Regions from separate parts of the Proteiniclasticum sp. C24MP genome, predicted to be linked through region 1. Evidence: predicted binding sites of a transcription regulator. Region 1 holds the regulator's gene; the other holds the start of a gene.

Evidence for each region. The regulator Rex, encoded in region 1, represses fermentation and respiration genes when NADH is low (regulators of the CRP and FNR family bind a similar motif). The targets are predictions, from matches to a motif close to ATTGTTAANNNNTTAACAAT.
Region 2: the regulator Rex is predicted to act here: its motif matches at 8,586-8,605, upstream of ACHAL6_RS09725 (flavocytochrome c).

The regions. Positions count from the first base shown of each region.
Region 1 is NZ_JBINJW010000005.1:22,191-33,791, forward strand. Features, by position in the region: gene ACHAL6_RS05715 (glutaredoxin family protein) at 1-134, shown strand, start outside; gene ACHAL6_RS05720 (GNAT family N-acetyltransferase) at 199-735, opposite strand; gene ACHAL6_RS05725 (hypothetical protein) at 761-1,750, opposite strand; gene ACHAL6_RS05730 (alpha/beta fold hydrolase) at 1,957-2,703, shown strand; gene ACHAL6_RS05735 (DUF3795 domain-containing protein) at 2,788-3,354, shown strand; gene ACHAL6_RS05740 (redox-sensing transcriptional repressor Rex) at 3,694-4,329, shown strand; gene ACHAL6_RS05745 (sulfide/dihydroorotate dehydrogenase-like FAD/NAD-binding protein) at 4,476-5,381, shown strand; gene gltA (NADPH-dependent glutamate synthase) at 5,368-6,762, shown strand; gene ACHAL6_RS05755 (DNA-3-methyladenine glycosylase family protein) at 6,777-7,727, shown strand; gene ACHAL6_RS05760 (DUF6054 family protein) at 7,818-8,168, opposite strand; gene ACHAL6_RS05765 (ABC transporter ATP-binding protein) at 8,370-9,161, opposite strand; gene ACHAL6_RS05770 (ABC transporter permease) at 9,127-10,062, opposite strand; gene ACHAL6_RS05775 (ABC transporter substrate-binding protein) at 10,062-11,033, opposite strand; gene ACHAL6_RS05780 (HutP family protein) at 11,315-11,601, opposite strand, start outside.
Region 2 is NZ_JBINJW010000012.1:62,899-74,499, forward strand. Features, by position in the region: gene ACHAL6_RS09685 (dihydroxyacetone kinase subunit DhaK) at 1-819, opposite strand, end outside; gene pepF (oligoendopeptidase F) at 998-2,812, opposite strand; gene ACHAL6_RS09695 (GNAT family N-acetyltransferase) at 3,012-4,136, opposite strand; gene ACHAL6_RS09700 (cytochrome b5 domain-containing protein) at 4,323-4,694, opposite strand; gene ACHAL6_RS09705 (Gfo/Idh/MocA family protein) at 4,873-5,832, opposite strand; gene nfsA (oxygen-insensitive NADPH nitroreductase) at 5,967-6,704, shown strand; gene ACHAL6_RS09715 (hypothetical protein) at 6,806-7,789, shown strand; gene ACHAL6_RS09720 (TetR/AcrR family transcriptional regulator) at 7,915-8,505, opposite strand; gene ACHAL6_RS09725 (flavocytochrome c) at 8,687-10,504, shown strand; gene proC (pyrroline-5-carboxylate reductase) at 10,595-11,401, opposite strand; gene smpB (SsrA-binding protein SmpB) at 11,414-11,601, opposite strand, start outside.

The sequences.
Region 1 (11,601 bases):
AGAACACATCAGATCCGGTTTTCAGAAAAGAACTTCTGAGCATCGGTGTAAGAAGTGTTCCTACCATCTTTGTGGATGATCAGTATGTGGTGGGATTCGACGAAGGTGCCTTCGAAGAACTCTACAACGCGTAAAACAGAGAAGAATAGCGGAAATGAAGGCAGCCTGACGGTTTCAAGTCAGGCTGCCTATTTCAGTTTACAGGATATATTCCAGCTGACAGTCGAAGGGTTCTTCTGCTGTCAGTTTTTCATTGTATTCCTCCGCTTCCACGCATCCCAGAGTGCGGTAGAAGTTCTGGGTTTCTTCGGAAGAGTGTGCGGAGATGTAGAGCTTTTCTGCGCCTTTTCTGCGTGCATCGAGAATCATCTCCTGAAAGAGTCGTCTTCCGATGCCCATGCTGCGATGCTCATGGGAAACATGAAGGCTGGAGAGCTGAAGATAGGGCAAGCCTTTACCAAAGCGTTCACTTTCCAGGGAAGCGAATCCTACAAGGGTATCCTCTTCAAATGCGCCCAGGACAATGCCGCCGGTGGCAACAGTGTTTTTCAGACACTGTACAAGATAGGCATATTCTTCCGGACCCCAGTCTTCCGTGAAGGGGATGTCCTTCAGTACCCAGCTTCCTTCGTGTTTTCTGTAGCACCGGGTCACTTTCTGGTAGCGGTTGAAGGAGCGGAACAGTCCGGGCTCAAGCTCTGCTTCTGATAAGGGTCTGATTTCCATGGTTGTCATGATACCTCCAGGGTTTTCCTTCCTGCTATTCCACATAGAGGAAGGAACCGTTGTTGTTTATTTTGGCGTTGAGCTGGTAAGAAAGAATCCGGTCGTGGGTTTTTCCGGATTTGAAGAAATCCTCCGGCAGAAATTCTCCGGAAACAAGAATCGTGATTTCCGCTCTTTCCTTTATGGTTTCACTGATGTAAGCCTGTTCGATGATTTCAGCAAGGACCGTATCGATATCCTTCTCCTCGAAGGTCGCTTTCGCAACGTAACTCCGTCCGGCGCCATCGATGCCGATGACATGGATCACATCTCCAAAGGAGTTGAAGTCCATCTTCACCTCTCCTGCAGCTTTCACGATGATGGTCTGAGTGATTCTCCTGGACATGGTGATGTAGACACTGCCAAGTAGCAGCGCAGCCAGTAGAAGCACCAGCAGTGGTTTGAACAGATTCAGCTTCTTTCTTACTTTTCTGCCGGCTGCCACATGACCGGAAGGGGTTTCCTCCACCCGGATTTTCATGAACTGTCCCTGGCTTGTGAGGATGAAAGAGAATCTGCCTTTCCTAAGCAGAGAAAGACCCCGGCTCTTATCCTCTCCGTTTTCATAGGTGTCCTCTCCTGCGCCTTCCTTGTAATGAAGGTATCTTCGGATGAGAGGATACTTATCCTCCTCCAGAAGAAGCGCGTAGGCCAGGATGTGGCTTTCCATCTCCTTCAGTTCAAAGACGGGTTCCTCCACCATTCTTGAGAAGACCTTCAGGGGAATGCGCTTTTCGGATCTCGTCTTCTCCCAGAGCTTCTCTTCCGACAGAAGGATCATGGCCAGGTTCAGCATGAGACTCCGCGTTTTCTTGTCATATCGGGTTTCTGAAAGTTTCATGACAGAGAGATGGAATTCTTTCAGTTCACTTAAATAGGATTCAATCTGGGCTGCTCTGATTTCATTTTCTTCTCTTTGCAGCACTTCCATGGCCGGCTTTTCTAAAAAGACATAACGCTGCTTATCTAAAACTCTTTTCACCATTTCTTCTTACACTCCTGTGTTTTCACTATCTCTATTCTATCATAGGTCTCGTTATGAAGAGGAGAGAAAGGGGAAACTTCTGCAGGTTTCACTTCTAAATCTTTTAAAATTCACGAAAAGAGCTTAAAGGAAGGGCTGGAATCAAGTATACTTAGTACAGAGACAATTACATGGAGTATTAAGCGAAAGGCAGAGGGCGTGGGGACTTGAAAACAAAGGAATCAGGAAAATCGAAATGGATCTATGGAATAGGGAGGATTCTCTTTATTCTTCTTATATTTGCATCGGTAGGAATCTATATCTATGCGGATGATTATTACAGACCCTCCGTGACGGCGCAGAGTGCGCTGCAGTCGGTTCAGGGAATTGAGTTTACGGTTGAGGACGGAGATCTGGTGTTTACACCAGAGAATCCTGTGGGAGGCGTCGTCATTTACCCTGGAGGAAGAGTCTCTGAAAGAGCGTATGGCCTCTTGGGCAGTAAGATCGCCGGAATGGGGTATAAGACAGTCATCATAAAAGCGCCGCTCAAGCTGTCCATTCTATCCAACCAGGCAGCGAAGAAATATGTGGAAGAGGAAGGTCTGTCGGACTGGGTCATCATAGGACATTCCCTGGGTGGCGTTTCAGCAGCAAGGTTTACGGAGAAGAATCCCGATAAGATCAGGGCACTGGTGTTTCTGGCGGCCTATCCTGATGGTGGTACAGACCTAAGGGATGCTCCGTTCAAAGTCTACTCACTTGTGGGCACAAAAGACTCCGTCATCGACATGGAGAATCTGGAGGAAGCAAAGGTCAGGCTGCCTGTCTCCATGATCGAGGTGGATATTCGCGGCGGAAATCATTCCAGCTTCGCAAACTACGGTGTTCAGGATGGAGATACCCTCCCGGATATCGGATACAATGCTCAGCAGAATTTTGTGCTGGATGTTCTGAGAGATGCCTTCAGGTAGGGCTCCCTGCTGAAGTGGACGTGAATGGCAGAAGCGGCATTGTGAGGAACCCTTTTTTCCTTGAATTCTGGGAGGGAGAGAACAGTGAAGAATTTCAGAAGACCCGACCCGCTTTTTTCACTTTGCGGACTGAACTGCGGACTCTGCACCATGTATATCGGAGGATACTGTCCTGGATGTGGTGGTGGAGAAGGGAACCAGGCCTGTGCCATCGCCCGGTGCAGCTTGAACCATGGGGGTGTGGCGTACTGCATCGACTGTGAAGCGTATCCTTGCGAGAAGTATCAGGGCATTGAGCTTGTGGATTCCTTCATTCTGCATCGGAATCAGAGGAAGGACCTTGAGAAGATGAAGACCATTGGGCTGGATGCTTATCAGAAGGAGCTTCATGAAAAGATGGAGCTGCTTTCCCGTCTTCTTTCCGACTACAATGACGGCAGGCGCAAGAGCTTCTACTGTCTTTCTGTGAATCTTCTGGAGATGAACGACCTTGAAGACGTTATGAAGCAGATCGAAGAGAAGACAGGAGAAATGGAGCTGTCAGGCAAGGAAAAGGCGAAGACTGCAGTGGAAGCCTTTGAAAGAAAAGCCCGCAGCAGAGGTATTCTGCTGCGGCTCAACCGGAAAAAGCAGACGCAGGCGGAGATCTGAAAACTGAAAAACAGAAAGGATGCCTTGAAAGCAGAGAAACCATCTGAAGAGATGGTTTCTTCTGCTTTGGGAAATTATTACCACTATGTATCAGTAAAGGGATGTGCAAGGTGAAATATTAACAATAAGAGAAAACATTGACTTCAGTATTTCTTATTATTGATTGTGTCATAGGTATTTTACTGTAATTATGGAAAAATCAGTGGGTAAATTGTTCAGGTTTCTAACAATCTCATAATTTTTTCTGAAAAATGGAATTTCCTTGATAAAAACCTACACAAGTTATTCTTTTTTATGGTATTATATTGTTAGAAATTTAATTAACGATGAGGTGCAATGATGGATAAGAAAAAAGACATTTCCATGGCTGTCATCAAAAGACTGCCAAAATATTACAGACATCTTGCTGAGCTTCTGAGAAATGATGTGGATCGTGTTTCTTCCAAGGAACTAAGTGAAAAGATCGGCTTCACGGCTTCTCAGATCAGACAGGATTTCAACTGCTTTGGTGGCTTCGGTCAGCAGGGTTATGGATACAACGTAAAGGAACTATATAATGAGATCTCTCACATTCTAGGACTGGACAAAAAGTACACCACCGTGATCATCGGTGCCGGTAACATCGGACAGGCCATTGCCAATTATTCAAGATTCGACAAGTTCGGATTTGACCTGAAGGCGATCTTTGATGTGAACCCTAAGCTCATCGGCATGAGAATCAAGGATGTGGAGATATCTGATCTGGATCAGATGGAATCTTTCCTAGGAGAGAACAAGGTGGATATCGGAATCATCTGCGTTCCACAGGCACAGGCGCAGAAAGTGGCGGATCTTCTGGTTGAAAATGGTGTAAAGGGAATATGGAACTTTGCTCCCCTGGATATCCAGGTGCCGGAAAATGTATCCATTGAGAATGTGCATTTGAGTGAAAGTCTGCTGACACTTGTCTATCTCATGAATGACCTGGATAAATAGAGTAATTCACGCAAGGAGACCTGAATAAGGTCTCCTTTCCATTACCTTAAATTCCAGTGGTATCGGTTGAAATAATCCATGAGAATCCGTATACTTATATGGTGATTGAAATAAGTCTTTGAGGCTTAAAGTATTGGGGGAAACAGATGTATAAAATAACGCGTAAAAGGGAACTGGTTGAAAACATATTCCTGATGGATATTGAAGCAAGGCGTGTGGCGAAGTCTGCACTGCCTGGACAGTTTGTCATCATCAAGGTGGATGAGTGGGGAGAAAGAGTCCCACTGACCATCTGCGATTACAGCAGAGAAGAGGGAACTGTGACCATCGTCTTCCAGACGCTGGGCGCTTCCACGAAGAAGCTGGCAGCCCTTTCGGAGGGAGATGAAATCAGAGATTTCGTCGGACCCTTGGGCAATCCTTCCGAGGTGGTCACCGATGAGAAAGAGCATCTTCTGAAGAGGAAGATTGTCTTTGTGGCCGGTGGTGTAGGTACAGCACCGGTCTATCCGCAGGTGAAGATGCTGAAGGAGAAAGGCATCGATGTGGATGTGATCATCGGTACGCGATCAGAAAAGACACTGATCATGGAAGAAGAATTTAAAGAAGTGGCAAAGAACCTGTATGTATGTACGGATGATGGAAGCTACGGATTTCATGGTCTTGTGACAGACAAGCTGAAAGAGCTCATGGAGGTGGAAAAGAAGGAATACGATCTTTGCATCGCCATCGGTCCTATGATCATGATGAAGTTTGTATCACAGCTCACGAAAAACTACGACCTGGAAACCATTGTATCGCTGAATCCCATCATGGTGGATGGAACAGGCATGTGCGGAGCCTGCAGAGTCACAGTGGGAGATGAGGTGAAATTCGCCTGTGTGGACGGACCGGAATTCAATGCGCATCTCATAAACTTCGATGAGGCCATGAGGCGCCAGAGCATGTACAAGACGGTGGAAGGAAAGAAGAACATCATCATGGAGCAGAAGGCGGTTCATGAGCATTCACAGCTGTGCGATTTGGGGGAAATACTGCATGAAGAAAAATAGAGTGCCGGTGAGAGAACAGAAACCGGAAGAGAGAATAAGAAATTTCAAGGAAGTTAGCTATGGGTATGATCTGGAGGAAGCTGTTCTTGAGGCGGAAAGATGCATCCAGTGCAGAAATCCCAGATGTGTGGGCGCCTGCCCGGTGGCCATCGACATTCCGAAATTCATACTGGAGCTGAGAAGCGGCGACATCAGGAGTGCCAGAGACACCATCGGGGAGGCAAGCAATCTGCCTGCGGTCTGCGGAAGAGTCTGCCCTCAGGAAGAACAGTGCGAGGGAAGCTGCATTGTGGGGATCAAGGGAGAACCGGTGAACATCGGTAAGCTGGAGCGCTTCGTGGCAGACTGGGCCATGGAAAACAACTACAGGAACACGGACAGACTGCCTGGAAACGGCAGAAAAGTGGCTGTGGTTGGCAGCGGTCCTGCAGGGCTTACCTGTGCAGGAGACCTGGCGAAACTTGGTTATGAAGTGACGATTTTTGAAGCGCTTCACGAGCCTGGCGGCGTTCTTGTCTACGGCATTCCTGAGTTTCGACTGCCGAAGGAAGGCGTTGTAAGAGAAGAGATCAGTCTGCTGAAGGATCTGGGCGTGAAGATCGAGACCAATGTCATCGTCGGACGAACAGTGACCATTGACAGTCTCATCGAGGATGAGAATTTCGAAGGAATCTTCATCGGTTCCGGAGCAGGTCTGCCCATGTTCATGGGCATCAAGGGAGAAAACGCCAATGGCGTCATGTCTGCCAATGAGTATCTGACCCGTGCCAATCTCATGAAGGCATTCAGAAGTGATTACGATACCCCCATCAGTCATGGAAAGAAAGTTGCTGTGGTGGGTGCGGGCAATGTAGCCATGGATGCGGCAAGAACTGCCGTAAGACTGGGTGCGGAGTCTCGAATCGTCTATAGAAGATCGGAGAAGGAAATCCCGGCAAGGGCGGAAGAGGTGCATCATGCCATCGAAGAGGGGGTCATCATGAACCTTCTGACCAATCCCAAGGAGATTCTTGTGGATGAGAAGGGCTTTGTGAAGGGCATGATCTGTGTGAAGATGCAGCTGGGTGAACCGGATGATTCCGGAAGAAGAAGACCTGTGGAGATTACAGGAAGTGAGTTTGTCATTGACTGCGACAGTGTCATCATGAGCCTAGGAACATCACCGAATCCGCTCATCGCATCCACCACAAAGGGAATCGACACCAACAGAAGAGGATGCATCATCATCAATGAGGAAAGCGGTGAGACCACTCTTAGAGGAATCTTTGCCGGTGGAGATGCTGTAACAGGTTCCGCTACAGTGATTCTTGCCATGAGTGCAGGAAAGAAAGCGGCGAAGGGCATTCATGCCTATCTGGAGAACAAGGGGAAGGCAGACTAAGGAAAGAGGAAGAGATGGACTATAAAGCAGTGGAAATACTGGAGAATGAAATCAGACTGAGGAATGTGAAGAATTTTCATCCGAAGCACATCTTCGAATGCGGACAGTGCTTCCGGTGGAACAGAATAGATGCGGATGATGAGACCAGATTTCAGGGGATAGTCCATGGTAAAGTCATAAGCGTATCTCTGAGAGATACGGATGTGCATCTGGAGAATGTGAACATCGATGAGTTCAATGGTTTCTTCAGAGAGTACTTTGATCTGGGAAGAGAGTATGAAGAGGTGAAGAAGGAGCTTCGCAAGGATCCGCTTCTGAAAGAAGCGGTGAAATTCGGATATGGAATCAGAGTGCTCAATCAGGAACCCTTTGAGACGCTGATCTCCTTTATTCTTTCTTCCAACAATCTGATTCCGAAGATCAAGGAAGGCATCAGAAAAATCAGTGAGAAGTACGGAAAAGAAATAGCATCTGCTGGAGAGAAGCACTACGCCTTTCCTACGCCAGAGGAGCTTTCTCAGGCAACGGAAAAGGAGCTGAGAGACCTTGGAGTAGGCTATCGCGCTAAATACATCTACGAGACGGTGCAGGCCATAAGAAGGGCGGAGATTCTGAGAGAGCAAGAGAAGGCAAGCGTGCTGACAGAGGAAGAGAAGGAAGATCTTCTTTTTGATCTGAAGAGCATATCGATTCTTCCACAGGACCTCTGTCACAAAGCGCTCCAGAGGTATAGCGGTGTGGGTGCCAAGGTGGCGGACTGCGTGATGCTCTTCTCCATGAAGAAAGAGGAAGCTTTTCCTGTGGATGTATGGGTGAAGAAAGCCATGATGCATTTCTACGGTGCAGAAGGGACGAATCTTCCTAAGATCAGAGCATTCGGGCAGAATCAGTTCGGAAAACTGGCCGGCATAGCCCAGCAGTATCTTTTCTACTACGCCAGAGAGAACAAGATCCGGATTGAGTAGGGAAGCGGCGGTTTTTTCGCAGATCAAATACAGAAAAGCAGAGTCTCCTGAAGTTGGTTTCTTCAGGAGACTCTGCTTTTCGAAGTTTTTCTACTCCATTAGGATAAAGTTCTTTCCGGCAAGAATATTCTCGATGGAAGAGACAAAGCTCTCTTCGGCACCCCAGGACCACTTGAAGACAACGCCCTGACCACCACCTGCTCCGATGGCATCCACGATGATGGCGTCATTTTCTGCTGTCACAACCACTGTAAGGCTTGCACGGTTTGAGGAACGCATGTAATACTTTTCGAAAACCATGATATAGACCATGGCGTTTCCGATCTGACGAGTCACGGAATCAATGAGTTCTACGGTCATGCCGCTTCTGCCCATTTCTTCGATGATGAAGTTTACAATCTCTTCTCCATTTCCTTTTCCCTGCATGGATAATTTTGCCATAAATCCTTCTCCTCTCCATATCAATCAGTATTATATATAGATGGTACCATATTGAAAGTTCAGAGGGTAGGGCTGCTAGAGATCTTTCACCGGGAAACTCGGAGTAGTGAGCATGATTCTGGAACAAAGAAAAGGTCCTTCTGAAGTTGTCTTCAGGAGGACCTTCCCATCGGGAGGAGTATGTCAATGAAAATATACTGTTTATAAACCAAGAACCATTCGGTCTTCTATGACCTCAGCATTCTTCTTGAACATGGTGATGACATCCTGCGCTTTGAGATCCGCTTTGTCTTTTCCGCGAAGATCTTCCACGATTCTGCCCTCATGCATCATGAGAAGGCGATTACCATAAGATAGTGCATGGTTCATGTTATGGGTGACCATAAGGGTTGTGATCTCTTCCTGGCTGATGAGCTTCTCCGTGACGCCCATGATGATTTCTGAGGTTCTGGGATCAAGAGCTGCTGTATGCTCATCCAGAAGGAGGAGCTTCGGTTTCTTCATCACAGCCATGAAGAGGGCAACTGCCTGTCTCTGTCCTCCTGAGAGGAGGCCGATCTTTGTATGAAGCTTTGTCTCAAGGCCTAGGCCAAGGGTACCCAGCTGCTCTTTGTAGTAGCTTGTCCTGGAGAGGTCAATGGCCTTCTTCAGGCTGAAACTGTGTCCTTTGGCATCCGCCAGGGACAGGTTTTCAAGAAGCGTCATGTTGGGAGATACGCTGAGCCTCGGGTCCTGATGGACGCGTCCGATGAGGTTCGCTCTCTTATATGCTTTCATAGGGGTAAGGTCCTGTCCGTCCAGAATAATCTGTCCTTCCTCTTCTTCCAGGGTTCCTGCAATGAGGTTCAGAAGGGTGGATTTTCCTGCTCCGTTGGAACCAAGGAGCGTTATGAAGTCCTTTCGATCCACTTTCAGGGAAAGGGCATCGATGACCCTGTTCTCCAGGGGTGTGTCTTTGTTAAAGGTTTTTGACAAGCCTTCGATCTTCAGCATAGGACTCACCTCCTTCAGATGAATTCGCTTTTTTTACGGCTTTCTTCTTGTGCTTGAAAGCGCCTGATGTGAATCCCATGGCTACAATCACCGCTACTGCCGTAGCCAGTTTGAAGTCATTGGGGTCCAGACCGAAGCGAAGTACAAAGACCAGAATGCCCTTATATAGAATCGCGCCTGAAATGGCGATACCGCTCATGGATACATTTAGTTTCTTCAGAAGGGAGAATCCGATGATGACCGCTGCAAGAGCCGTAACGGCGCTTCCTGTACCCATGCCGATATCAGAGAATCCCTGATACTGCGCTGTAAGGGCGCCGGAAAGACCCGCAAGAAAGTTTGCCACCATGAGACCAAGAATCTTGATCTTATGACTGTCCGCACCAAGAGAGGTGAGGATTTCCTCATTGTCTCCCACAGCTCTTAGGAAGAAGCCTGTTTTCGTCTTGAAGAAAAGTTCAAAGAGCACCTTGATCAGCACCACGAAAGCAGTGAGAAGAAGCAGCGTGCTGATGTCTTCTCCAAAGACAGTGACAGCTTTCAGTTCAAATACATTACGTTCGTTGAAGAGGGGAATGTTTGATTTTCCCATGACTCTCAGATTCACAGAGTAGAGACCGAACATCACAAGGATACCAGCCATGAGCCCGTTTATGGACAGTTTCGTATGAATGACTCCTGTGATGAGTCCACCCAGGGAAGCGACCAGTGCGGAGAGCAGTGTGGCTGCCCATGGATTCATTCCACTCAGCAGAAGCACTGCGCAGACAGCTGCGCCCAGAGGATAGGTGCCATCAACAGAAAGATCCGGAAAGTCCATGATCTTATAAGTGATGTAGATCCCCATGACAAGAACTGCAAAAAGCATTCCCTGTTCCAGAATATTGATCAGGATATTCATCAGTTACCTCCTACCAGTTTCGCATCAGCTAAAATCTCCTCCGGAATGGTGATCCCGAGTTTTGAAGCTGTGTCTTCGTTGACCACGATCACTGGATTTTTCATCGTTGAAATAGGGAGGTCCTTGGGGTTTTTGCCTTCGATGATTTCGATGGCGATGAGTCCTGTCTCTCTTCCGAGTTCATAGTAGTCCAGTCCTGCTGAGATGAGTCCGCCTACGTTGACGCCTGCATCTTCTGCGCAGAACACTGGAACGTTCTTTTCTGTGGCCAGTTTTATGATGATGGCATAGGCTGATGCCACGGTATTGTCTGTTGGTGTATAGAGTACATCGATGCCTTCCAGTGCCGTTGGCAGCACGGAGTTCACATCATTGAGGTTTGTGATGCCCACTTCCTTCAGTGTAAATCCCTGCTTTTCGGCTTCTGCCTTCAGCTGATTCACCTGATAGATGGAATTGGCTTCTGAGGTGTTATAGATCACGCCGATGGTCTTTGCCTCGGGCAGCACTTTTTTCAGGATCTCGAGCTGCGGTCCGATGGGGACACCGTCTGATGTGCCTGTGACATTGGTTCCTGATGCTTCAAAAGATTCAGCGATTCCTGCATCCACAGGGTCTGTCACCGCAGTGATGACGATGGGAATCTCTTTTGTGGCATTATAGGATGCCTGAGCACTTGGCGTTGCGATTGCGAAAATCAGATCTTTCTTGCTGTTTGTAAAGTCCTGTGCGATGGTCAGTGCTGTGGGCTGTTCGCCCTGTGCATTCTTATAGTCGATTTCGATGTTCTCGCCTTCAATATAACCGTTCTCCTTGAGTACATCCAGAAATCCCTGTCTTGAAGCATCCAGTGCCTCATGCACGACAAACTGATTGATTCCGATCGTTACGACATCTTCTTTGCTTTCGCAGCCTGCTGCCCCCAGGGCAATAAGCACTGCTGCTGCAGCCATTAGTTTTTTTCCTACCATTCTTCCGTCCTCCTAATACTACAATAATTCATGAATATTTCATGAATTACCTAATTATAAAGAGGAGGAAGTCCCTTTGCAAGGGTTGTTTTTATGAAAATTAGAGAATAGTGTTAAATTTAGAAGAGTTTTCTTGATACTTTGGAAATGAAAATGCTGGTAAATTGTCTGATTGGCACAGAGGGGGAGAATGTAAACAACTACATCTCAATATTCTGAAATTTGGTTAAAAAAGAAACAGGTACCGGAAAACCGATACCTGGTGATGGAACTGTATTCTCTTATCTTGGGGAGAGGGTACGATGTCCGATGCCGATGGCGAATTCATTCAGGTGAAGAAGACCGATGCTCACATAGATGCATACGGCGATATCATCACCCATACGCACAAGACCGATCTTGCCGCCTACATTGAGATTGTTGGATCTTTCCAGAATCTGCATGAGGGCATCTCTTGCTGCGCCCATGACGGCGCCTTCGGCTGCGTATTCCTCAGGGATGAGACCTGCTCTTTTGGACGCCACCAGGGCGCGTTCCAGAATCTTGGCGATGCTTGTGGAGACATTGC
Region 2 (11,601 bases), on a different contig from region 1:
GTTGTTGATGATGTACTGGTCCATCAGTGGCAGTCCACCCAGTCCGTTGACCAGTGTATAGACTTCATCGCCTTCCTTCAGTTCGAAATCCTTGAAAATATGTTCCATGATTTCATCTACCACCTGGTCAGCAGGCTCAATCTTACCTCTTCTTACACCAGGTTCTCCATGGATACCCATACCGATCTCCATGTCTCCATCTTCCATATCAAAGATGGTTCCACCCTTTACAGGAATCGTGGAGGAGGATAATGCCACACCCATGGATCTTGTATTGTCATTGCATTTCTTTGCAGCAGCCACAACAGCGTCCAGATCTAGTCCTTTTGCAGCAGCAGCACCAGCTGCCTTGAATACAAACAGGTCTCCGGCGATTCCTCTTCTGTCTTCGATGTTTTCAGAGGAAACCACGTCATCTGTCACAAGGACCGTCTCCACGCGGATTCCGTCTTCTGCAGCCATTTCTGCACCCATATCGAAATTCATCACGTCACCGGCGTAGTTTCCATAAAGATAGATGCATCCTTTACCCTGGTCCACTGCTTTTACAGCATTGTAGCAAGGTTCAGGTGAAGGAGAGGTGTTGATGTTACCGATGACTGCCGCATCCGCAAAATTTTCTCCGACATATCCGAGGAACAGTGGTTCATGGCCAGATCCTCCGCCTATGATCACACCTACTTTTCCTTCTGCAGGTCTGGTTGTCACCACGACTCTGCCATCATGTTCCAGAAGTTTCGCATAATCGGGATGTGCTTTCACATACCCGGACAGCATCTCCTCTACTACTTCATAAGGGTCATTAATCAGTCTTCTCATTGTTCATTCTCCTTCTCGCATTTATTCTGGGATCGTCCTTACAGTAATGATCAGGTCCTCATCGAGGTGCTGAAATTTCTATCACTCCTATATCATTTCCATAAAAACTTCTCTCACATACTATTATTAAGCAAATCAAACCGATAATCATCAAGAATATGTAAACCTTTTATTAAAATTACAGATGATCTCCAAGTTCCTCTGTAAGTTTCTCAATTTCATCGATGATTTCTCCGATATAGGCAATGGTGTTTTTCAGAGGCTGGTCTGTAGTGATATCCACCTTTGCCATGGCTGCCAGTTCCACCGGATCCATTTTCCCGCCGGTCTTCAGCACATTCTTCCAGTCTTCTACAGCCACTTCTCCTTCACGTAGAATTCGCTTTGAAACTTCTGTGGCTATGGTGAGTCCTGCGCTGTAGGTATAGGGGTAGAGTCCTTTGTAGTAATGCTGCTGCCTCATCCAGGTATTCTCGGCTCCTGGATTGATTTCCACTTCTTCACCCCAGAACTTTTCCAGTGTTTCCCTTTTCAGCTCGTTGAGCTTCTTCGCATGGACGCTTCCGCCGGCATCGATGATTTTATACACTTCTCTCTGATAGTGCGCTTCCAGCATATGGGTCACGAAGTTGTGGTAGTAGGTTCTCGAGATCATAGAGGACAGCACCCATCTTCTGAAACGCTTCTCCTCATTCTGCTTCAGCAGATAATTGGCCATGATCATCTCATTCATGGTGGAAGGCGCTTCAATGAAGTACAGAGAAGGTCTGGAATTGAAAATGTTCTGATTCTGCTGAGACAGATAGAAATGTCCCGCATGTCCCAGTTCATGAGCCAGCACGAACACCTCTCTCATCCTTTCCGTCCAGCTGATGAGTATGAAGGGATGTCTTCCGTAGGGGCTGGAACAGAATGCTCCTGTGGATTTTCCCTTGTTCTGGACAAAGTCGATCCATCTCTCCTTGAAGGAGCGTTCGATCATTTCCGTATACTCCTCGCCCATGATCTTCAGCCCGTCCTTGACATAGGCCTTGGACTCCTCCACGGTGATGGGCGGTTCATAGGTGGGGTCTACAGACAGCTTCAGATCATTGAAGCTCATCTTGTCGATACCGTGTATTTTCTTCAGAAGTCTGGCGTATTTTCTCATATGAGGTGCCAGTTCTTCATAGATCACATCAATCTGGCGGTCATACATCTCACGGGTCACTTTCTGGTCAAAAAGAAGATAGTCGATGACGCTGTCGAATCCCTTCAGATCCGCCATGGCTTTTTCTTTCTGTACCTGTGTCTGATAAACCCCCGCTACCGTATTCTCATAATCCTTAAGCTTCCTGGAAAACGCATCAAAAGCCGCCCGCCTTACTTTCATGTCGTTGTCGTAGTCATAATGATTTTCAAATAGAACAAAGCTCAGCGGATATTCTTTTCCATCCACTTCAAAGGTGCCGAAATCCATATCCTGAAGCTTCGCTTTGTTGTAGATGGACATAGGGGAATTCATCACCGGTGAAAGAGTCGCCAGGGCTTTCTCCACTTCTATGGTCAAGGCATAAGGCTTTTCTCTCAGAAGATCTTCCAGAAAATGTCTGTTCTCCTCACTTTCTTCCATGGCTTTTTCAATGACGGATTCATCATTTTCAAGAATCTCCCCTTCCACAAAGGAAAGCTGGCTCTTCACATTGGACAGCAGATTGGAAGCCTCCATGCTCTTTGACTGGTTCTCGTTATCCGTCATATCCACACTGACCGCAAGAAATCTGTAGCTTGAAATCAGTCCGCTCAGCACATTCACCTTTCTCATTTCATCCAGGCAGGTGTTGATGTTTTCCGCATTGATAAGATTTCCTTTATACTCAGAAACGATTTTCTCTGTCAGCACACGCAGTTCCTTCACCGCTTCCTGAGCTTCCTCCTCACTTAGGTATATGGCGGAAAGATCCCAGGTTCTCTTCTCGTCGACTTCATTTCTCAGTAAAATTCTGTTTTTCATTTTTGTAACCTCCCGAAACTAATGACTCCATTATAACAAGAAGAATGATTATTCTTATAGTCAAAAGATACAGATAATATGAAAAGCACTAAAGATAAACTTCCCGCCTCATCGCTTTTTAAGGCGAAAAAAAGCACCCAGAACCATTCCCATATGAGGCAATGATTCTGGCTGCATATCTCATAAAATCCAAAGGTTCCTACAGGAGATCCTTGTAGTAGATTCTATAGGTTTTGTAAGGCTCATCTGAAAATCCCAGTACATCATTCAGCATGGGTTTGTTGTATTCCCAGATGGTGGAACCCTCCACAAATTTATATCCACGCTCCAGGCCTCGCTTCAGTCCCTCATAATAGATTGCTGCAGTAACACCCTTCTTTCTATACTCAGGCACCACAAACAGTGTGAATATGCGCAGACGATCGATTTTTCTTTTATAGTAAAGGAACTTGAATATCCCGAAGGGAAAGAGCCTTCCACCCAGTTTCTTCAGAACCTGATTGTAATCTGGAAGTGCTATATCGAAACCGATGGGTTTTCTGTTCTCATCTCGTGCGATATAGACAAAATCCGGGTCTGCAAAGGGAATCAGCTGATCTTTGATGATCTGAATTTCCTCGTCGGTGGGCGGCATGAAATCATCCCATTCTTCAGGCATGGCCTTGTTGATCACTTCTTTCACATCCGCGATTTCTCTATCTATCTGTTTAAGATCCAGGGGTTCAACTGTATACTTGTATCTCTTCTTGACGTAGGGAATGAGTTTATCCAGACGTTCTTTGTGTTCATCTGAAAAAAAAGCTTTGTAAGCGTAGCAGTCATAGTACTTCCTGAATCCGTAATCAAGAAACTGTTTATTGTAATACTCCTTGTTGTAGGTATTCATGATCAGTGTCGGATCTTCAAAATTATCAATGATGAAACCTCTGTAATCATCTCCTCCTGGAAGAGACAAAGGCCCTTTGATTTTATTGACTCCTCTTTTCCGGAGAAAATCTTCTGCGTAGGAAAGCAGCTTTCTGGATACTTCATCCTGCTCCATACATTCATACAATGCGATATATCCATCTCTGAATCCTTTATATTCATTAAGCTCATCATTGATGCCCACAAGCAGCCTTCCTGCAGGTTTTCCGTCCAGATAGGCAATGACTCTCTCATTTTCACCCGCCTGATGGAGTGCATTGTTTTTCCCCATGATGTACTTTCTGAAATCAGAAATGAGCGGTGGCACCCACGCTTCCTGACCTTTATATAGCTGAAAAGGCAGCATCACAAAATCGTTGATTTCCTTTCTGGATAGAGCAGGTTTCACAATGAGCATCGGATCATCCCCCTAACAAATCACTTTATAATCATTATATTACTATATGGATTTTATTTCACTAAAGAATTATTTCCACCTTGGATGATTGAATATATATAGTAGCTGTTTCATTCTGAAATGCTATCACGACGAGAAAACGAGCAGGCGTTCCTGCTCGTTTATACAGTAGTTTTATATGAATCGTTATTCCACTATTTTTCCTACAGGTTCCAGATCCTCAATTGGAGATAGACCATGTGGTGAGACTTCTCTGATCTCTTCCGTGTAGTCCTGTCCTGCCGGAAAGTCATTGTGTACGCCTCCAGACCATGGTGGAAGCTCCGTCACATCGTAGATATTTCCATCTATGGCGATATAGGCTTTGTTTCCATCCTGTCCGTCATACTCTGCAAGTTCCTCTATGGTAAGTTCAAGGCCGTCTTCACCCTCAGCTGGTGTCTCCATGGGGGTTTCCCCTGGTGTTTCGGGGGTTTCGCTATCTGTCGTACATCCCGCCAGTAAGGCTATCGACATCAATGATGCCATAATTCCACCGATTATTTTCTTTGAAATCATTTTTTATCCTCCTTTACACTCAAATCATTCCATAAGAGGCAAGGTCTTATGGGTTTTCTGATTGACCTTATTCTATGTCAACCGATTTTGAGATACAAGGACTATGAATGAAATGTAATTGATTCTTACCACCTTGTTCAATATATTGTTAATTTTTAACAATATAGCCATGAGCACTTCATGATGCTTTTAGAAATTCAGTCCACAGATCATCGGTGATTTTTGCCGATTCAATGGAATAGTGACTCTTCATCACCGGACTCTCGTGAAGTCCCTTTACCAGACACTCATTGACATGGTCCACTTCATACACCATCTCAAACTCCACAGGATGGCTGATCGTTCGCACAGGCTCTCCATAGATTTCCACCGTCGCTTCTCTTGCCTTCCAGAAATCATGGATTTCAATTTTTCCTTTCTCTCCGAAAATTCGCAGGATACTGTCTGACTGAACCATGGTCGTGATTTTCCCCTCGATTAGCACTCCGCCCTGAGACTTTAATACAAAGGCACACTGCAGGTCCACACCTTCATCCGATAAGGTGGCATGCCCTGTTGCCGATGTCAGCTTTTCCTCCGTCAGATTCATGGCATGCGCTAGTATGTAGTTTCCGCTTCCATATAGCGCTCCACCTCCGGATTTCTTGTCATAAAACCATCTGAACCCCACTTCAGGAATGGAAATGCTATATTCAAATAAATGAACTTTACCGATCTCATCATTTTCTAGAATACGCTTCACCTCATTCGTCACAGGAAGAAAAAGCGATTTCTGTGCTTCCATGATGAAGAGATTCTTCTTCCTGGCGAAATCGAACAGTTCTCTGGTATCCTTTTCACTTAATGTCATGGGTTTTTCCACCAGTACATGCTTACCGTTTTCTAGGGCAAGCATGGCATTTTCCTTATGCGCATGATTGATGGTCGGTACGTAGATCACATCAATATCCGGATCTTTCACCAGCTCCTCATAGCTCCCATAGGCAGTGTTAATGCCAAGGCCATCTGCTCTCTCTCTCGCTTTCTCGAGACTTCTGGAGGCTAGGGCACGAACTTCTCCCATCTCTGAAGCTCTTACCGCTCCCACAAATCGGTCAATGATTCTTGCAGTGCCCATGATGCCATACTTTATCTTCATCAAATTCATCCTCTCCTTATCAGACAACTGGATTTCTATCATCATATATTCTTCCTTTTATTTCATTATACACTTAATTGTTTCACTGCCTGAATATGATACTATAAAATTAAAAGAACTTGGAGGGAAAAAACATGAATGAAATACTGAGCCTTATGAACAGCCACACCAGTGTGCGAAACTTCAAAGATTACCCCATCAGTGATGAAACCCTGCATGAACTGATAAAGGCTGGGCAAAGCGTAGCCTCATCCAATTTCATCCAGGCCTATACGGTAATCCGCGTGAAGGATCCCGAAAAGAGGAAGATCATTGCGGAGCTGGCCGGAAATCAGGCCCATGTGGTGGATGCACCTCTGTTTCTGGTTTTTGTTGCGGATCTGGAACGCGCAAGGCTGTCCACGACGCTCCATGAAGAAAAGATGGTTCATGGCCAGACGGAAGCGTTCATCATCTCCACAGTGGATACTGCTCTCATGGCCCAGAACGTCATGCTTGCAGCCGAATCCATGGATCTTGGCGGTGTCTATATCGGTGCCATCAGAAACAATCCTCAGGTGGTTTCAGAGCTTCTGGATCTTCCAGACCACACCTATCCTCTTTTCGGCATGTGCCTGGGCTATCCGGAGTCGAAGAATGAAGTGAAGCCTCGTCTGCCCATGGAGATCATTCTGAAGACAGACAGCTATCAGAGCGGTAATGAAGTGGCGCTTCTTAAGAAGTACGATGAAACCATGGAGGCATATTACGCAAAAAGGAACACGGCAAATCGGAGCGACAATTGGACCAAGCAGATGGCAAGAATGTTCTCCAAACCGCTGAGACCTCATATGAAGGACTTTCTGGAGAGCCGGAAAATGAACAGGAGATAGCTGAAATTTCTTCTGATTCTCATGGAGTTTCATCAATTTGTCATTTTAATCACCCTTTTCTGAGCTATCATGGAATCAGAAAAGTCAAGAGGTGAAGTACCATGAAAAAATCACTGTCAACTCTTTTCCTAGTGGCAGTGCTCATCGCACTGATCATAGGCTGCTCCAAATTGGGCTCTCCCATCGGAACGGTTGAAAATAATGATCCTGTGGAAACCGCTTCCTATGGGCCTGCAGAGGATGAAGCGGGAGATGAACCTGTTGTATCTGAAGAAGAACCCCCTGTTCTTGCACCAGAAACGGAAGAAGGTCCATTGTTTGACATTAAACAGACAGTGACTGCTTCGCAAGAAGAAGGTTTTGATAAGGAAATCGCAGCGGGAGCGGACCTGGATGGAGACGGGGTAACCGATCGCATTGTCCTGAAAACTAAGACGAACCCCTACTATGATGAAGTGATTTCCTATGTTCTTTTCGTCAATGAAGAAGAAATCTCCTACGAAGGATCCATGATCGACCCTCTATTTCACGTGGTGAATATCAGCTCGGAGGATCCTTATCTTGAAATCGCCGTCAGTGAGGAAGGTCCCAGCTCGGACTTTCTTACAGTATTCTACCGATACAAAGACAGGAATCTGACCAGACTCTCCGAGATCCAGGGATTCCTTGGTAAATATCCGGGTACAGATACCATTGGAGATGTGGTGCTGGATGGAAATGGAAGAATCACCACAAAAACCCGTGGTGCCGTCATACAGACCTGGTTCTATGACGACAGCTATCTCCTTACAGATGAAGATCAGCTGGTGCAGGAAGTGAAGGAACTCTATCCTCTGGATACGGAGGTCACTCTTCTCAAAAAACTGAAGACGGTGCCTTCCAGAGAATCTTCCGAAGAAGGATATGTCTTCCAGATCGGAGAGCGCGCTGTCCTTGCGGAGACAGACAACAGAGAATGGGTCTCCATAAGGAACGACAAGGACGAAGTATTCTGGTTCCAGATCCGGAATCATTCTGAAATGATCGGTCAGGAGGAAGAAGGATATGCCTACGATTACTTTGAAGGACTCAACATGGCTGACTGATGTATGAGCACCATTTTCTAAAACCATAAAAAGAGCGAAATTAGAAGCTGACACTTCTAATTTTCGCTCTTTTGAATTTTTCCGGTTTCCCCTTCTTTCCATGAAGCTGTTTTCCTTAAATGCTGCTATTTCTCCAGAACTGCTTCCAGCAACATTTCCATCTGTTTTCGATTCATTTCATTCAGATCAAACACTCCATCTTTCAGGCACCAGTGAAAAATGACACCTCTTGAGACCATGAACAATCTGTCCACAAGCATGTCCGCATCTTCCACATAATACCCATTGAGCTTCAGATTCTGTTCTCGCAGTATACTCTTCAGCACTTCCTGCATGGGTCTTTTTTCCTGGACAAAATAATGATTCCCCGTATTGTAGAGAACCTTCGTGAAACGAATGTCGTTGGTCTGAACAAAGCTCACATAGTAGTCCATATAGTCCAGTATGAGATTTCTGATTCCCTTCTTCTCCACGTCCACATCTCTGAACTGTTCGAAATTCATATCCGCTTTCTTGAAGATCTCATAGATGATGTCCTCCTTGCTGTCAAAATGATTATAGAAAGATCCGATGGAAACTTTCGCATCCTTGCAGATTTCCTGGATCGAGGTCCGTTCCAGACCTTTTTCTGAAAACTTGGCAATTGCGGAATCATAGATCTTTTCTCTTGTTTCCAGTGCTTTCATCTGTCTTTTTGTCATCTTCTCTTCTTCCACTGTACCACCCCCCATTACTCTACATCCATTATACATGATAGAATCTGTTCCGGAAAACAGATAAGTATTTTTTATCAATTATTGATAACCCTTTAACAATATGATATCTTGAATATGTTCAATGAACCTATTCAGTGAATATGTTCGTTTATAATTTATCATTTTGAAAGAGGGGAAAGAAATGAAAAACATCGGAAAGAAAATTGCAGCTGCACTGATCATGGTCATGGCAGTTTCCCTGGGCGCATGTGCGAGTCCAGAGACAAAGGAACCCAATGAAGGAAATGAAACACCTGTAGAGGAATCCGTCTTTACACCCGGAACCTATGAAGGCAGCGCCAAAGGTTTCCACGGAGATGTGCTGCTCACGGTCACAGTCAACGAGAACGAGATCACAGAGATTGTCGCTGACCACACGGAAACCGAGGGCCTAGGAGACAATGCCATCGATGCTATGATCGCATCCGCCATGGAAAAGGATTCTCTGGCACTGGATATGATGAGCGGTGCCACCTATTCCTCCGAAGCTTTTCTGGCAGCCCTTGAAATGGCGCTGGTGAAAGCAGGTGGAGATGCTGAAAAGCTGAAGGAGAAGGAAGCCGGCGAAGAAGCAGCCAAAGAAGATATCATAAAGGATACGGAAGTGGCCATCATCGGAGCAGGTGGAGCTGGACTTTCTGCAGCGGTATCTGCGCACCAGAACGGAGCAAAGGTCATCCTCATCGAGAAGATGCCAAACGTGGGCGGAAATACCATCATTTCAGGCTCCGCTTTCAATGCAGTGGATGAAAAGAGACAGGCACCACAGGGCATTGAAGACTCCATCGAAAAATTCTATACCCAGACTTATGAAGGCGGAGACAAGCAGGGAGACCCTGAACTGGTCCGAGTGCTTGTAGAGAATGCCTACCCCACCATCGAATGGCTGGAGTCTTTAGGTATGGAGTTCAAGGACACCGTATTCACCGTCCTCGGTGCATTGTGGCCAAGATCCCATAAGCCGGTGGAACCACTGGGAACCGGATACATCAATACCTACATGAACTACATCAATGAACATTCCGATGAAATCGAAATTCTTACAGAAACCGAAGCCAAGGAACTTGTGGTGTCGGAAGACGGACGTGTCACAGGATTCATCGCAGAAGGCAAGAACGGGAAAGTGACCGTGAACGCCAGCAAGGGTGTCATCGTTGCCACCGGAGGATTCGGATCCAACATTGAAATGAGAGACCAGTACAATACCATCTGGCCAGCCCTTACGAACATCAAGACCACCAATCACAAGGGTGCCACCGGAGACGGAATCGTCATGGCGGAAAAGATCAATGCTTCCATCGTACAGATGGAGAACATTCAGCTTCTTCCCATGGGAGACCCTGAAACAGGAAGCCTTTCCGGCAATATCGAGCAAGGCGTGGAGAACAGAATCTTCGTGAACTCCGACGGAAACAGATTTGTTGACGAAGGGGAAAGAAGAGACGTTATGACCAATGCCCTGATGGAACAGGAAGACTCCATGATGTGGGTCATCGTGGACCAGCACTCCTACCCCACTGGAGATACCGTAAACAACTTCAATGAAAGCATAGACTCTCTGGTAGAACAGGGCAGAGCTTTCAAAGCGGATACATTGGAAGAACTGGCGCAGCAGATCGGTGTTTCTCCTGAAAATCTGGTGAAATCCGTAGAAGCCTTCAATGCCGCTGTGGATGGTGCTACTGACGAATTCGGCAGAACACTTTTCATGCACAAAATCGATACTGCTCCATTCTATGCTGGAAAGCGTGTTCCTACAGTACATCACACCATGGGTGGAATCAAAATCACTCCTGAAACAAGAGTTGTTGATGTGAATGGCGTTGTGATTCCTGGCCTCTTTGCCGCAGGCGAAGTCACAGGAGGAATTCATGGTGCCAACAGACTGGGTGGAAATGCTTTGACCGACGTGAATACCTTTGGTAGAATCGCAGGAGCACAGGCAGCAAAAGAAAACTGATAGAGCTATTTCCTGTTATTAACTACAAGGAAAGAGGTCCTGGTGCCGTTTTGGCATCTGGACCTCTTTCTCATTACTTAATATCGTTTCTTACTTGCTCATTTCCCTTGATTTATCTATACAGGCATCCACCGCTGAAATCACGGCATGACGCAGGCCCTTCTCTTCCAGCATGGTCACCGCTTCAATGGTGGTTCCTCCGGGAGAAGTGACCATATCCTTCAGCATCCCTGGATGAATGCCCGTTTCAAGAACCATCTTTGCCGCGCCAAGGACCGCCTGGGCAGAGATTTCGTAAGCCTCTTTTCTAGGCAGACCATTTTTCACTGCAGCATCGGCCATGGCCTCAATGAACATATAGACATAGGCTGGTGAGGAACCGCTGATTCCTGTAATCACATCCATATGCTTCTCTTCAATGAGACTGACCTTCCCGATGGTGCTGAGCATGGCGATGACGTTCTCCTTCTCCACCTCATCTAGCTGCGCAGATGCCGTCATGGCAATGAGCCCTTCCTTCACAGCCACAGGAGTGTTAGGCATGATCTTCACCATCTTCGCTTCTTTTCCAAGGTAGGTTTCCATTTTCTGAAGGGTTACCCCAGCGGCCATACCAATGATGATGGTCTCTTCTCCGATGTCCTCTTTCACCTGATTCAGCACCGTCTCATATAAATGCGGTTTCACTGCAAGAAAGAGGTAATCCGAATGCTGTGCCACTTTTCTGTTGTCACGGGTCACCTCCGTCTGATAGAGCGATCGTATTTCTTCCAACGTCTCCTCTCTGGATGTGGAAACCATAACCTTAGAGGCGGAAACCCATCCGGAATCCAGTATGCCTCTGAGGATGGCTTTCCCCATATTTCCGCAGCCGATGAATCCGACAGTTTTATGCATGGCTTTTCCTCCTTAGTATTTGTTTCTTTCCTTCATTTCTCTGGCCACATCTCTTTTATGGGCTTTTTCAATCAGAGAATCACGTTTATCGTAATTTTTCTTTCCCTTGGCCACAGCAATGGCCATCTTCACTCTTCCGTTTTTCAGGTATAAGGATAATGGAATCAGCGTGAAGCCTTCTGCTGAACTCATCATGCTGA